DNA from 2 places in the Paraburkholderia aspalathi genome. Region 2 is predicted to be linked to the other one. Evidence: riboswitches for the same ligand, from Rfam matches in the RefSeq annotation. Region 2 holds a riboswitch; the other holds the start of a gene.
What was found. Region 2 has a riboswitch for cobalamin ahead of cobG (precorrin-3B synthase). Riboswitches for the same ligand answer to the same signal wherever they lie in the genome.
Positions count from the first base shown of each region.

Region 1: linked by a shared signal. The riboswitch ahead of cobA (uroporphyrinogen-III C-methyltransferase) and the one ahead of cobG (precorrin-3B synthase) in region 2 are both predicted to bind cobalamin.

Region 1 is NZ_CAJNBA010000012.1:107,301-111,509, reverse strand. It holds gene cobN (cobaltochelatase subunit CobN) at 1-223, opposite strand, end outside; gene cobW (cobalamin biosynthesis protein CobW) at 229-1,329, opposite strand; cobalamin riboswitch at 1,514-1,786, opposite strand; cobalamin riboswitch at 1,866-2,093, shown strand; partial or broken gene cobA (uroporphyrinogen-III C-methyltransferase) at 2,318-3,040, shown strand; gene KHO30_RS39445 (cobalamin biosynthesis protein) at 3,041-3,568, shown strand; gene cobO (cob(I)yrinic acid a,c-diamide adenosyltransferase) at 3,565-4,167, shown strand; gene KHO30_RS36320 (cobyrinic acid a,c-diamide synthase CobB) at 4,171-4,209, shown strand, end outside.
Region 2 is NZ_CAJNBA010000001.1:2,385,925-2,390,133, reverse strand. It holds gene KHO30_RS10575 (cobalt-precorrin-5B (C(1))-methyltransferase) at 1-564, opposite strand, end outside; gene cbiE (precorrin-6y C5,15-methyltransferase (decarboxylating) subunit CbiE) at 564-1,829, opposite strand; cobalamin riboswitch at 1,914-2,092, shown strand; gene cobG (precorrin-3B synthase) at 2,177-3,688, shown strand; gene KHO30_RS10560 (precorrin-8X methylmutase) at 3,681-4,209, shown strand, end outside.

The DNA.
Region 1 (4,209 bases), on a different contig from region 2:
CTTCGACATAGAAATCGACCGAAGCCGGTTGCCGCAAATACGTGACGTTCGCAAGCCGCACGCTCGGAAAACCCTCGCCCAGACGCGGAAACACGCTCGCGAGCAATGACAGCGTGGTATCCGCGGAACTGAGCACCACGATATCGGCGGGCTGCTGATCGATCCGGATCACGCCCTGTGTATCGTCGACAAAACCGCCCGGCGTGGTGCGCAGCAGATGCATGAGGGTTACGCCTGTTGCGGCTGGGCGCTCGCCACGGCGCCCAAGGCGGCGTCGAATGCCTGTTGCAGCGCGGCCTGATCGAGGTCTTCGCCGATCAGCACAAAGCGGCTTTGTTGCTCTGCGCCCATTTCGCCCGCCTGCCAGCGCCGGTCGAAGTAACTATCGAATCGACGGCCCACGCCCTGTATCACCAGACGCATCGCCGCACCCGGCAGCGCCGCGAAACCTTTGACGCGGTAAATCGTGTTGGTTTCGACGAGCCCTTGCAACGCGGCGATCACAGCTTCGCGCGACGAAACATTCGCGTGCACCACCACCGAATCGAACTCGTCGTGATGGTGATCGGCGTCTTCGGCCGAACCATGGTGATCGTGACGCAGATGAATCGTTTCTTCCGACGCCGCTTCGAGGCCCAGCAGCGTATGCAGATCAAGTTGACCCATCTGCGCGCGCACGATCTTCACTTGCGGCGGAATTTCTTCGCGGATGACGGCTTCGACAGAAGCTTGACGCGCTTCGTCGAGCAGATCGGTTTTGTTCAGAATCACCAGATCGGCCGCCGACAATTGATCTTCGAACAATTCGTGCAGCGGCGATTCGTGATCGAGATTCGGATCGGCCTTGCGTTGCGCATCCACGGCGACTGGGTTGTCGGCGAACTGGCCGCTCGACGCGGCCGGGCCGTCTACCACGGTGACGACCGCGTCGACGGTAAAGCTATTCTTGATCTGCGGCCAGTTGAACGCCTGCACCAGCGGCTTCGGCAACGCGAGACCTGACGTTTCGATCAGCACGTGATCGATCTGCTCGCGGCGCTCCACCAGCTTTTCCATCACCGGGAAAAACTCCTCTTGCACGGTGCAGCACAGGCAGCCGTTCGCGAGTTCATACAGCTGCCCTTCGGTCTCGACGCCGTTCTCATCGCAGCCGATGCCGCAACCCTTGAGGATTTCCCCGTCGATGCCGAGCTCGCCGAACTCGTTGACGATCACCGCGATGCGCTTGCCGCCCGCATGCTGAAGAATGTGCCGCAGCAGCGTGGTCTTGCCGCTGCCGAGAAAGCCCGTGACGATGGTGACGGGGATCTTGCGCATTTGAGTTTGCATCGTGAGGTCCATCCGTAGGAGTTGCTCGTGCACGCCGAGGCATCGTGTATAGGCCGGGCAAACGGGGCACACACCCCAAACCACGACATTAACAAAACACGGGGACGGACAACGGCGTTGCCGAGGCAACCAAAAACTGGAAACGAGAATGAGGTCATGAACGCGCCACCGCATCCCCGCGATGGTCGTTCTTCGTAGTCTGGCCGGTATCCGGGCTGGCGACAGCGCCGCTTCCCCTTCCCGGACGAGTGGTTTCTCGCCCAGTGGTTATATGCCGACGCGGCCTTGCGCGTGGACATCGAAGCCGGCTCCGCGGCGCTCAAGAACGCACCGCTTTTCGCTTACCGTTGCGGGGGCAGCACAGGTTGACCCGGTCCATTGCAGGTGGGCACCCTGTTTCCCGTTTAACTGCATGCGCACGAGCGCGCACACGAGCACCAAAGTGCGTGCGAGTTTAGGCCGAGCGCCCCCTGCCGTCAAGGAAACGCGGGCTTCGGCAAGGCCTTTCCACAGTGCCGGCGCGGCCTGCCGTGTGCTATCGTATGCGCGCGTTTGGTGCCCGCATATGCGATCGCATGTGCAGTTAAACGGGAAACAGGCCGCGCTCGCTGCGCTCAACCTGTGCTGTCCCCGCAACGGTAAGCGACCTGCGGTGCTTTCGCATCGCGCATGCGTTTTTGATGCCACTGTCCGACGAATCCGGACGGGAAGGCAAAACGCATGAGGCCGCCAGCCCGGATACCGGCCAGACGCGGAGGCAGTGAACGTCACGCTGCCGGCCGCCGGAATCCGCGAGGGACGGATGTGAAGGCGCTGAAGCACGACGTGACGCGGCCGTTGGCGTTTTCCTGTGGGAAACGCGGCGAGCGGCGTTTTTCGTCGCGCGTAATCTGTTGCACCGCATGACCTCAATTTCTGCCGCCTCCGGCCTCTTCGCGCCTCAGCCGCTCCCATTCGTCACGACATGGCGTGCGCCATGCACGCTGCGATGAGCCGCGCCTGGCTGATCGGCGCCGGTCCCGGCGACGTCGAACTGATGACGCTCAAAGCGACGCGCGCGTTGGCGCAAGCCGATGTGGTGCTGGTCGACGATCTGGTGAATCCTGAAGTACTGCAGTTCGCGCGCGCCGATGCGCTGGTCGTGTATGTCGGCAAACGCGGCGGGCATCCGTCGACGCCGCAGGCCGGCATCGTCGCGCAAATGCTCGAGCATTTGCGGGCGGGACGCAGCGTCGCCCGTTTGAAAGGCGGCGATCCGTTCGTGTTCGGCCGTGGCGGCGAAGAACAAGAAGCGCTCCATGCCGCAGGCATTAGCGTCGACGTGATCAACGGCATCACCGCCGGGATTGCGGCGCCCGCGGCAATCGGCATTCCTGTGACGCATCGCGATCACGCGCAAGGCGTGGTGTTCGTCACCGGACACGGCGCCGGCAGCGGCGAGCCGGACTGGGCCGCGCTCGTCGCTACGCGAATGACGCTGGTGATTTACATGGGCATGCGGCGACTGAACGAAATCGTCGACACATTGCTCGCAGCCGGGATGAGCGCCGATACGCCGTGCGCCGCGATCGAATCGGCCACGCGCCCCGAGCAACGGCATGCGCTCGCGCGGCTCGGCGAGTTCGCCGATACGGTCTCGCGCGCCGGGCTCGGGTCGCCGGCGATCGTGGTGATCGGCGGTGTGGCGTCGCTGGCTTTGGCGCGGGATGCGGTGAAAGTCGGCAGCGAATCCCAGCGCCACGCAAGGAAAACGCTAACCGTCGGCATCGGTTGTCGTTTGCACAGCTCCGCCGAGGAAATCGAAACGGCTGTACGTGCCACGCTCGGCTCGCATTCATTCGACGAAATCAGCACGATCGCCTCAGTCGACGTCAAAGCTCACGAAACCGGTTTGCTCGAATTTTGCGCACGTCATGCGTTGCCGCTGAAGCTGTTCAGCCGCGAGCAGATTGCGGCGATCTCCGTGAACGATCCGTCGGCGGCCACACGTGAGCATCTCGGCATAGACGGCGTCTGCGAGCCGTGCGCCTTGCTCGCTGCGGCGACCGAATCTGATGCGGCCCATGCCTCAATTAGCTCAATGACCCCAGTTGCCTCGTTTGCAGCCGATACCGCCAACGCACGGCTACTCGTGCGCAAAACCGTACATGCCGGCATCACCGTCGCGATAGCATCGACCACCGCCCGCCTCGCCTGCGAACACACAAACAACAACACTCAAGAACAGGACCTTCCATGAAGACCGATCCCGAATCGCATCAACGCATGACCGAACGCCGGCGCGAGGGCCACGAGAAGAAGCAGGCCAGCGCCACCGTCGAAAAAGGTCTGCTGATCGTCAATACCGGCACCGGCAAAGGCAAAACCACCGCAGCGTTCGGCATGGCCGTGCGCGTGCTTGGGCATGGCATGCGCCTCGGCGTCGTGCAGTTCATCAAGGGCGCGCTGCATACGTCGGAACGCGACTTCCTCGGCGCGATCGCCAATTGCGACTTCGTCACGATGGGCGACGGCTATACCTGGAACACGCAGAATCGCGACGCCGACATCGCCACCGCGCGCAAAGGGTGGAACGAAGCACGCCGCATGATCGAAAGCGGCGACTATCAGATGGTGATCCTCGACGAACTGAACACCGTGCTGAAGTACGAATACCTGCCGCTCGACGAAGTGCTGTCGGTACTGACCGGGCGCGCGGAGATGCTGCACGTGGTGGTGACCGGCCGTCACGCGCCGGACGCGCTGATCGAAGCCGCCGACCTCGTCACCGAAATGCGCATCGTCAAGCATCCGTATCGCGAGCAAGGCGTGAAAGCGCAGCGCGGCGTGGAGTTCTGAGCGATGTCCGCGTGCCCCGCCCTGTTCATTAGCGCGCCCGCG
Region 2 (4,209 bases):
CGAAAACGGCCGCACGATGCCGGTGGTGCCGAGAATCGACAGGCCGCCGAGAATGCCGAGGCGCGGGTTCATCGTTTTCAGTGCGAGTGCTTCGCCGCCTTCGACGCCGATCGTCACTTCGAAGCCGCCAGTGTATCCATGTTCCGCGGCGAGTTCGGTCAGATGCTCGGTCATCATCTTGCGCGGGACGGGATTGATCGCCGGTTCGCCGACTGGCAGCGTGAGGCCGGCGCGTGTCACCGTGCCAACGCCTGGCCCCGCGCGGAAGATCACGCCCGGTTCGGCAAGCAAGCGCACGCGGGCGAATACGATAGCGCCGTGTGTCACGTCGGGGTCGTCGCCTGCGTCTTTTACTGTGCCGGCTTCCGCGCCATCGGCGGTCAGGCGGCAGAACACCAGTGGCATCGGCACGAGCTGGCCCTTCGGCAACACGATCTCCGCGACCTCGCTGACGATACCCGCGAGCAATAGACGCGCGGCCGCGAGCGACGTCGCGGTGGCGCAACTGCCGGTCGTGTAGCCGCTACGCAGCGGCGCGGGTTGTTCGGGCGTTTCTTCGCGCATTACGGATGGAATGGTGAGTCGGTTGAACCGGTGGACGTGCTGCATGTGGCGCTCGCGCTGCTGGCCAGCTTCGTCACCTCCAGCAGCGTAATCGGCAACGCCTGGCGCCACGTATCGAAGCCGCCGAGCGGCTGCGCGTCAGCCAGCGCGATGCGAGTCAACGTGCCGCCGTGTTGCTCACGCCACGCCGCCAGCGCTGCCTCGCCTTGCAAGGTCACGGCATTGGCCACCAGACGTCCGCCGTCGCGCAGACGCGCCCAGCAGGCGTCGAGCACGCCCGGCACCGTCACCCCACCGCCGATGAACACGGCATCCGGCACAGCCAATCCCTCCAGCGCATCAGGCGCGCGGCCGGCCACCAGTTGCAAACCCGGCACGCCCAACGCATCGCGATTGTGTTCGATGAAGCGCTGCCGCTCCGCGTGCCCTTCGATCGCGATCGCGCGGCAAGTCGGGTGTGCGCGCATCCATTCGATGCCGATCGAGCCGCTGCCCGCGCCCACGTCCCATAGCAATTCGCCGGGCGTCGGCGCGAGGCGCGCCAGTGTGATCGCGCGAACGTCGCGTTTGGTCAACTGACCGTCGTGGCGAAAGGCATCGTCGGGCAAACCGACCGTCAGCGGCAGACGCGGGGCGCCTTCCGTTGCGCGGCATTCAAGCGCGATCAAGTTCAGCGCCGCCACTTCCCCTGCGGGCCACTGGTCCGCGCGGCCATCTATGCACCGCTCCAGATCACCGCCCAGATGTTCCAGCACGGTCATCCGCGTCGCGCCGAAACCGCGTGCATTCAGCAGTTCGGCCAGCGTTGCAGGCGTGCGCCCGTCGGCACTCAGCACGAAGACGCGCGCGCCGTCGTGCAGATGAGCATTCAGCGTCGGCAACGGCCGTCCCACCAGCGAAACCGTGGCGACGTCCTGCAGCGGCCAGCCAAGCCGCGCGGCCGCCAGCGACAACGACGACGGCGCAGGCAGCACCCGCAAATCACCCGCTGGCAACTGCCGCGCGAGAGTCGCGCCGACGCCGAACAGCATCGGATCCCCGCTCGCCAGCACACACACGGGCCCTGTACGCTCCGCCAGCAAAGGCGCGAGATCGAACGGCTTCGGCCATGCCGCGCGGCGCGCGGCGAGGCGCGCGGGCAGCATCGCCAGATGCCGTTCGCCGCCATAAACCACCGACGCTTCCAGCAAAGCACGCCGCGCGGGCTTCCCCAAGCCGGCGAAGCCGTCATCGCCTATGCCCACCACGGTCAGCCACGCCGGCATGCATCCATCCTCTTTCTGTATCTTCAAATAATGCGCTGTGCCACGCCGATCAAAGCGTCCAGCCTCGTTGTGCTGTTCGAAAAAAGGCATAATACAGCCGCCGGTGCCCTTCGGGGCCGAAGAGGGAACACAGTGTCGCTGTGGCTGCCCCCGCAACTGTATGCAGCGAGTCCGCCTGCGCTCCGCGCCACTGGTTCGACCGGGAAGGCCGCGGCGGACCATGACCTGCGAGCCAGGAGACCTGCCGGCCAGACTGTTCGTGCCAGCCTACATCGGGCGGGGTGTACCGATGCCGTAGCAACGGCCGCTTTGCGGCTTGCTCGGGCCGTCGCGCGACGCTCAACCCGGTGTCCGTCTTGAATCAAGCTTCGCCCTCCACTGCTTTGTCCGACGCGGCTCTCGTGCTGCGGCCCTCGGCGTGTCCGGGGCTGCTGCGCATCGTCGCGGCGCGTGATGGGGGGATTTGCCGGATTAAATTGCCCGGAGGCGAGTTGAGTGCGGCGCAGGCTGCGGTGATTGCTGATGTCAGCGAGCGGTATGGGGCGGGCGTGGTCGAGCTGACCAATCGCGCGAATCTGCAGGTGCGTGGTGTGCGAAGCGGGCATGAGGCGGCGTTGATCGCGGCGCTGGTCGAGGCGGGGCTTGGGCCGATTCCGACGGGCGGTGCAGCGGATGCTGTCAGCTTGCTGCTCACGAGCTCACAACAAACTCCTGGCTCAATTTCGGCGTCCGCTGCGGACGATGTTCGCAATGTGATGGTGAGCCCGACTGCCGGACGCGATCCGTTTGCGCTGTTCGATACAAGGCCGCTTTGCGTTGAACTGCTCACCTTGCTGCAATCCGAAGCGCGTTTCGCGGCGCTATCGCCGAAATTCGCGCTTCTGCTCGATGGTGGTGAGCGTCTTGCCAGACTGGATCATCCGCATGATGTCTGGCTCGCGGCGACGCAGGCCGAAGACGGTGTGCGATTTGTGTTCGGATTGGCGGGTTGCCCGTCAGCTGCGGCGAACTCCGATGCCTTCCAACACATCGCGCATAGCGCCGTTGACCATTCTCGTCCGAACTACGCCGGCGCTCTCGCCGCCGTGCTGCCTTCGCAAGTCACAGACCTCGTCTGCGCGCTGCTGCACACGTTCCTCGATCTGGCCGCTCCAGATGACACGCGCATGCGTCACCTGCTCGCCGCGCATTCCATCGACGCCGTATTGCAGCACGCTCAAACGTACGTCGATTTCCGGCTGTCACGCGACACATCGCTTGCAAACTGGCAACGCCCCACACCTGCCGATGCCACTTTGCGACTCGGCGCGCACGCACAGCGAGTTGTGGGAATGCTGCACGTAGGCGGCCAACCGCCGCTCGGACGCCTCGACGCCACGACCTTGCGCGGCCTCGCCACGCTCTCGCAACAGCAAGGCAACGGCACGCTGCGCATGACGCCCTGGCAAAGCGTATTGCTGCCCGATATCGCAGCCGATGCCGCGCCCACCGTGCTCGCTGAAATGAACGCGCTAGGCCTCGCCTGCGATCCCGCGCAGCCTATGGCGCGTTTGATCGCCTGCGCCGGTTCCACAGGCTGCGCAAAAAGCCTCTCTGACACCAAAGCCGACGCGTTACTTCTAGCAGATCGCTTACCTGACGGCGTCGATGTCCATCTGAGCGGCTGTCCGCGCTCATGCGCCGCCGCACATTGCGCGCCTTACACGCTGCTGGCCGCAGCGCCCGGCATCTACGACCTTTATCGCCGCGACGGCCAGCCGGGTTTCGGCTCGTGCGTCGCGCACCAACTCACGATCGAACAGGCCGCCGATATGCTCGACCCATTGGCACACCCGGCCCGGAGCCCCTCAGATGCTTGATTACATTCGCGACGGTCAGGAGATCTATCGCCAATCCTTCGCGACGATACGTGCGGAGGCCGACTTATCGCGTATCCCTGCCGACCTCGAGAAACTCGCGGTGCGCGTGATCCACGCCTGCGGCATGATCGACGTCGTTGAAGATCTTCAGTTTTCCGAAGGCGCAGGCGCCGCGGGCCGTACGGCGCTCGCGCAAGGCGCGCCGATTCTGTGTGATGCCGGCATGGTGGCGCAAGGCATCACGCGCGCACGACTTCCCGTCAACAACGACGTGATCTGCACGCTGACGCATCAGGACGTGCCTGCGCTCGCGCGCGAACTCGGCAATACGCGCTCGGCGGCCGCGCTCGAATTGTGGCGGCCGCAGCTGGCCGGCAGCGTCGTCGTGATCGGCAATGCGCCGACCGCCCTCTTTCATCTGCTCGATATGCTCGATGCCGGTGCGCCAAAGCCCGCGCTGATCCTAGGCTTTCCGGTCGGTTTCGTCGGCGCGGCCGAATCGAAAGCGATGCTGGCCGAAG